Regions from separate parts of the Arthrobacter sp. D3-18 genome, predicted to be linked through region 3. Evidence: predicted binding sites of a transcription regulator. Region 3 holds the regulator's gene; each other region holds the start of a gene.

Region 1 (2,263 bases), 740 kb from region 3:
CCTTGCCAACCTTGCCGAACGCTTCAGCCAGCAGTTCGCCAACCTCGTCGCTCTGCGCGGAGATGGCTGCGACGCTGGCAACCTGGGTGCCTTCAACTTCGCGGGCGTTCTCCAGGAGGCGGGCTGCGATGGCTTCGACGGAAACCTCGATGCCGCGCTTGATCTCGCCAGGAGCGGCGCCGGCAGCAACGTTGCGGAGGCCCTCCTTAACCAGGGCCTGTGCCAGCACGGTGGCCGTGGTGGTGCCGTCGCCGGCTACATCGTTGGTCTTGGTGGCTACTTCCTTGGCCAGCTGCGCGCCAAGGTTCTCGTAGGGGTCGTCAAGCTCAACTTCGCGGGCGATGGTCACGCCGTCGTTGGTGATCGTGGGAGCGCCCCACTTCTTGTCCAGCACGACGTTGCGGCCGCGCGGGCCAAGCGTCACCTTGACAGTGTTGGCGAGCTTGTCGATACCGGCCTCAAGAGACCGGCGGGCAGCATCGTTAAAAGCAAGCTGCTTTGCCATGGTTGTGTCCTTTCAAGACAGAAAACCCGCACCGCTGACGGTTGGAATGATTCCAACGCGGCGGCGGTGCGGGGCTCCAGGAAGTTACTTTACGACGATCGCAAGGACGTCGCGGGCGGACAGAACGAGGTACTCGTTGCCGCCGGTCTTGACTTCGGTTCCACCGTACTTGGAGTAGATGACGACGTCGCCAACAGCTACGTCAACCGGTACGCGGTTGCCGTTGTCATCGAAGCGGCCGGGGCCGATTGCAACAACTTCGCCTTCCTGCGGCTTCTCCTGTGCGGAGTCCGGAATTACCAGGCCGGAAGCCGTGGTCTGCTCTGCTTCGAGCGGGCGAACAACAATACGATCCTCAAGAGGCTTAATCGAGACCGACACTCGGACTCTCCTTTTCATGAGCTGATTCATGGACTAAGAACTAGGGTGCCGGAGCGTACAACCGTCGTCGCGGTGCCGGAAGACGCTTGGCGTGATTAGCACCCTCCGGGGGAGAGTGCTAACAAGACTCTATGTAAGCGTTAGCACTCGGTCAAGGCGAGTGCCAGCATTTCGTCATGAGTGAACCTCCGTCACCGGCCGGTGAGGTCGTCCAAATCGTAGTCTTCGCCGTCGTCATCCTCGTCCAGCGGAGCGTTGCCCCGATTCAGATACAGCACCACGGCAGCGGCAACAGCTACGACGCCGGAGATCACCAAGGTGATGATTCCACCGGTCCTGGCGCCGCTATAGAGTTCGCGGATACCCCGCGCTTCATCAGTGGCGTCGTTAACGCTCTTGCCGGCGACGGAGTAGGTGGCGGCATTGAAGGAATCCAACGCGAAGATGATGATCAGCAGGCCGATGCAGACCACCGCGATCACAGCCCCCGCTATGAGGGCGGGACGGGCGAACTTTGTCAGGGTGGAGGTGTGCGGGGCTGCGTTGTCTTCCATGAAAACAACCCTATCCGGCTGATTCACCGGTCACCCTGTCAAGTGTTGCCCCGTTAGGCTTGATCCCATGCCTCACACACCGCAGGAACAGATCGCACCCTTGTTGACAACTGAAGGATGGGAACTTCTTGCCTCCTTGGGGCCGTACCGGGAAGCCGACTCGTTCGGCGTCAATGCCGATCTCCGAAAAGCGGGCCACTCCCCCGAGCTCGTGGCCGCGGTCCTCACGCAATCCCGCCTGCGGACACGTGCCGAGGCCAAGTTCGGCGAGTTTGCCCGGCAGATGCTCTTCACCCAAGCCGGCTTGGAACAGGCCACGCGCTTGAACGTCGCCGCACGGCACGCGGAGCGTTTCGTGAAGGCCGGCATCTCGCACGTTGCAGACCTCGGCTGCGGCCTCGGTGCCGATTCCATGGCAATGGCTTCCATGGACATTTCGGTCACAGCCGTTGAGATGGATGAAACCACTGCCGCCTGCGCCACCATCAATCTCATGCCCTTCCCCCACGCCAACGTGGTTCACGCGGATGCAACCTCCGTGGAGCTGGACGGTATGGACGGGGTGTGGCTGGATCCTGCCCGTCGAACAACGTCCACCTCCGGCACCAAGCGGATCTGGGACCCTGAAGCTTTCTCTCCCCCGCTGTCCTTCGTGGAGCGTCTGGCGGCCACGGGACGCGCCATCGGCGTCAAGATGGGACCCGGCATCCCCCACGATTCCGTGCCCTCCGGCTGCGAAGCCCAGTGGGTCTCCGTGGGCGGCGATGTGACCGAAGTGACCTTATGGTTCAACGCAGTGGCCCGCCCCGGCGTGCGTCGGGCC
Region 2 (2,263 bases), 720 kb from region 3:
CGCTGTCCGTGAGGAACATGGCGTTGCCGAGACCAACGGCTATGCGGAGAACGGGAAAGAAGCACCACTGATGGATCAGGAAAAAGATACAGAAGACCGCGCCACGCAGGACTCCGGTGAGCCGGTCAACAATGCCAATGAAGAAGCGGCGGATACCAAGGCAACTGCAGCGAAGACAGGTTCCAGCGGGATTCTTCCTACAGAGGCGGCTGAAGATGATCCCCGGCGTTGGGGCGATGACTCCGGCTACGACCATGAGCAGTGGCTGAAGGAACAGAAGCCCCCGCACTGGGGCTGAGCCCCACATGCCAGCAGAGCCGGGCACTAAGGGCTGACCAAAACAAAGAAGAGCTTGCCTTGCGTTGATGCGCCGGCAAGCTTTTCTGCTTGTTGGGGATCGGCTGCCACCACTACCAAGCCGTCGGTGTCACCCGTCCCCAGCCATTCACCGGGCTTGCCGCCTTGGGCTGATGTCCAGAGAACGGGCACCGGGCCTGCAAGAACCTGGCTTTGCCGGGCCTCGTCATAGGAGCCAGCCGCCGTGAGGACCACCGTTACGAGCTGGCCGGGGGAGAGGAGTTGGATGGATGAGGGATCAGCCATCCTCAGGGGGACCGCTGCCGAGCCGGCAGGTGCGCCCGTCAGGAGTCCAGGACCCAGCAGGCTAGCCTCTGTAGGTATCTGCCCTCTGCGGAGGGGGGATGCAAGCTGACGGCCAACAAGGGTGCCGACACTATCCACCGATCCGGTAATTGCGAGATCGGATGGCACTCCAACGCTGGTGAAATCAGATTCTGTGAGGCTGCTACCTGACGGCAGGTCGCGGGCTGCTACGACGATGCTCACACGCTGCTCTGACGCAGGAGTAAGTTGCTGGACTGCGATGCCGGCAGCCACGCACAGCAGGAGCGCAACTGCCAAGCGGCGGTTACGTGAAATCCAAGAGCCAAATCCAACCCGCTGCCACCGCTGACCAACATGATCTCTTGGACGAGTTCGGCTGAACCGTGATGTGTTTCCGGCTCGGGAACGGGGTGGTCGGGCAGGAAAGCGGTTCAGCGGCGGCAAATCACCGGCGGCTGCTGCTGAACGCTGGGCGCGGGCGAGGAGGGCTGTGCGGGACGTAGATGGCATCCTGCCACGTTAGCCAGCGTCCCCGGGCCGCAGACAGCGGTCCGTTGCCCTATGTGGAAAACCTCTTAGCTGGCTGCAGCTGCGGTTGCCGGGGCTGCAGAAGGAGCAGCCGGGGCGGCCGGTGAAGCTGGTGCGGCCGAAACCGTGCTGCCCTTGGCATCGTGGGAATCAGTCCGGTAGAACCCGGAGCCCTTGAAGACGACGCCGACGCTGTTGAACTTCTTCCGTAGCGCGCCCTTGCACTCGGGGCACTCCGTCAAGGAGCTGTCAGAAAAGGACTGGACGATGTCAAAGGCATGGTCACAGTCTTTGCAGGCGTATGCGTATGTGGGCACTGAGTTCCTCCTTCAGGACAAAGTTCAGGTCCTGTGCAACACCGGCGGAGAAATTCCGCCTTAGCAGTCGCAGGGCCTGAGTGCTAATTCTATCATCGGTCGCTGTGCGGTGTACCAGCAGGTGTGCCGGACCTCACTTGCTGGGCCAGGAGCGGTCAGTCGGGCATCGCTTCGTCGGGCATCGCTCAGTCGGACATCGCTCCGTGGTGGAGCTGGACGACACCCGACGGGGTCAGCACCTGACGCACGGGGCGATCAAACGCCTCGGCGGGAATCGAGCCTGAAGGTAACAAATCGTCGTCGTACACCACTGCGATGGTGGCTGGCCGCTGACCGGCCGCATCGAGGCCTTGGAGAAGCCGGTCGTAGTAGCCGCCGCCCTGGCCAATGCGGTTTCCGTCCCGGTCCACTGCGGTGGCTGGCATGAAGATGCCGGCAGCTTTGGCAACCACCGAGCTTTCCAGGCGTTCACCCTCCGGTTCGTCTATAGGCGCATAGGCGGACCTCACAAAGGCCGTGGAAGGTGTCCAATACACCCAACTCAGCAACCGGCCAGGCTCGCAAACAGGCAACAGCACTTGATGCCCGGCCTCATGCAGGGATTGGATGAGGGGGATGGTGGGCGGCTCGAATGCCACACCGAGGTACACGGCGAAGGTGGCAGCGCCACCAGAGGAGGCCTCCGCTGCCCAGGCTGTGCCGTGCCGTGCAAGTGACTCGCCCGCGGCTGCTATGTGCTCCGGAGTGAGTGTCCGCCTGTGCAGCCGCCGACTGCTGCGGATGTCTTCCTTCGA
Region 3 (2,263 bases):
ACGTTGGCCTTGTACCCTCACGGAGCCGGACGCTGTCCGGCTGGAAGGAGCGGCAGAGGCGGCAGGGCGAGTGGCAGGGGGCATCAGCCGGATGGCCTGCCCTTCCAGAAGGAACCCGAATCCCAGCTGGAATGACTTGGTCTTTCCACGCCTGTCTTCAAGGGAGACAACGTGCATTCCACCTGATTTCTCCACACGGGTGACTTCGCCCACCCAGCCCGACTGCACGTCTTCGAGGACCATTCCCCGCTGTACAGCCACTTCCGGCAGCTGCTTTTTGCCGGGAGCGGACAGGTCCTGCGGACCCCAATTGTCGAAAGCCAAGGGATTCCTACCTTTTGTGCTGGTTTATGGCGCGGGCGGAACCCGTCCACGGGAGGTTTCAATGCTAGCAACGGGGTGGCTCATACTAGACTTGTTAGCACTTGGGCATGTTGAGTGCTAAGTGTGGAGGTCCGATTGAGATCCCGCGTAGACCGGTCGTAGGGACCAAGGCAGTCGTCAGGAGGTGGAGCAATGAGTGAGCCGCGCAAGCTTGAGGTGCTGCGTGCCATCGTTGAGGATTACGTGCATTCCAGGGAACCTGTTGGATCGAAGGCCCTCGTGGAGCGTCACCATCTCGGCGTTTCCAGTGCCACCATCCGGAACGACATGGCTGTCCTGGAAGAGGAAGGCCTGATTGCAGCACCCCACACCAGCGCGGGCCGCATCCCAACGGACAAGGGCTACCGCTTATTCGTTGACCGCATTTCCCAGGTAAAACCGCTTTCGGCGGCCGAACGCAGGGCGATCCACTCGTTGCTTGAGGGCCCGGATGATGTTGATGACATCCTGGAGCGCACCGTAAGACTCCTGTCGCAGCTGACCAACCAGGTAGCCGTGGTGCAGTATCCGCATTCGAATCGTGCGCTGGTCCGGCACGTGGAATTCGTCTTGTTGGCTCCAAAGCAGGTGCTTGTTGTCCTCATTGCAGATACGGGCAGCGTTGGGCAGAAGGTCATCGACGCCGGCTCTGACGTGAGTAATGAGGCGCTGATGCTCCTGAGGTCCCGCTTCCTTGGCAGCATCGCCGCCACCCAGATGGCTCTTTTGCCGCAAGTGCTTCCATCGGTAGTCGCCCTGTGTCCACCTGACCTCCGCAGCTTGGCGCAGACGTTGGCTCAGGGGCTGCAATCACTCAGTGACACCAGCCGCGAAGAGCGCATCCTGATGGCAGGAACGGCCAATCTGGCCCGCTCCAATGTGGACTTCCCCTTGAGCATCGGCCCTGTGCTGGAGGCACTCGAGGAACAAGTTGTCATGCTCCGGTTGTTGTCTGACATGGGGGATGATCCCCGCGGTGTCACCGTGAGCATTGGACGTGAAAATCCGTACGACGGCTTAGCTGAGGCGTCCGTCGTGGCTACCGGCTATGGCTCCGGCGCCAAGGTGGGGATTCTCGGTCCGACACGCATGGACTATCCCACCACCATGGCAGCCGTCCGCGCCGTGGCCCGTTACCTTTCCCGCATTCTCGGCGGCTGAAAACCGGTCCGAGGAAACATCCGCAGTACAACAAGGAAGAGATACCGACTTTGAGCAGCCACTATGACGTTTTGGGAGTCTCGCCGGAAGCCACCGGGGAAGAGATCAAAAAGGCGTACCGCAAGTTGGCGCGGAAACTGCACCCCGACGTAAACCCCGGTGAAGATGTCGCGGAACAGTTCAAGGCCGTGACCCACGCTTACGAAGTGTTATCCGACCCCCAGAAGCGCCGGGTCTACGATGCCACTGGCAATGAGAACGGTACCGACAACGGTTTCGGTGGCGGCTACTCCGGTCAGGGTTTCGCGTTCCAGGACATCTTCGACACCTTCTTTGGTGGCGGTGGCGGCCACGGTGGTCCGGCCTCGCGTGTCCGTCGCGGCCAGGACGCACTCATCAGCGTCCGCATCGACCTGAAGGACGCCGTGTTCGGCGTCAACAAGAAGCTTGAAGTGGACACTGCCGTTGTTTGCCCCACCTGTGACGGCAGCTGCTGCCGACCGGGCACCCACCCGGAACGTTGCGACATATGCGGTGGCAGCGGCCAGGTACAGCGGGCTGTCCGATCCATACTCGGCCAGGTCATGACCACCGCGCCGTGTGGTTCCTGCGAAGGATTCGGCACGGTCATCAAAGACCCCTGCAACGAGTGCAATGGACAGGGCCGAATCCGCAGCCGCCGTTCCCTCACCATCAAGGTACCGGCCGGTGTCGCAACCGGTACGCGCATCCAGTTGTC

What was found. Region 3 encodes HrcA, which represses chaperone genes, less so after heat shock. Its sites were predicted from a motif close to TTNGCACTCGNNNNNNNCGAGTGCNAA; they were not measured.
Region 1: groES (co-chaperone GroES) is a predicted target of HrcA. The motif match lies at 1,027-1,053, and genes of this name have one in related genera.
Region 2: M1D89_RS08935 (FmdB family zinc ribbon protein) is a predicted target of HrcA. The motif match lies at 1,530-1,556, and genes of this name have one in related genera.

What each region holds. Positions count from the first base shown of each region.
Region 1 is NZ_CP096440.1:1,461,033-1,463,295, reverse strand. Features, by position in the region: gene groL (chaperonin GroEL) at 1-505, opposite strand, end outside; gene groES (co-chaperone GroES) at 590-886, opposite strand; gene M1D89_RS08845 (hypothetical protein) at 1,078-1,440, opposite strand; gene M1D89_RS08840 (THUMP-like domain-containing protein) at 1,508-2,263, shown strand, end outside.
Region 2 is NZ_CP096440.1:1,486,750-1,489,012, forward strand. Features, by position in the region: gene M1D89_RS08925 (AAA family ATPase) at 1-298, shown strand, start outside; gene M1D89_RS08930 (RcpC/CpaB family pilus assembly protein) at 325-921, opposite strand; gene M1D89_RS08935 (FmdB family zinc ribbon protein) at 1,200-1,469, opposite strand; gene M1D89_RS08940 (5-formyltetrahydrofolate cyclo-ligase) at 1,655-2,263, opposite strand, start outside.
Region 3 is NZ_CP096440.1:2,201,924-2,204,186, forward strand. Features, by position in the region: gene M1D89_RS12380 (DUF3097 domain-containing protein) at 1-324, opposite strand, end outside; gene hrcA (heat-inducible transcriptional repressor HrcA) at 517-1,524, shown strand; gene dnaJ (molecular chaperone DnaJ) at 1,575-2,263, shown strand, end outside.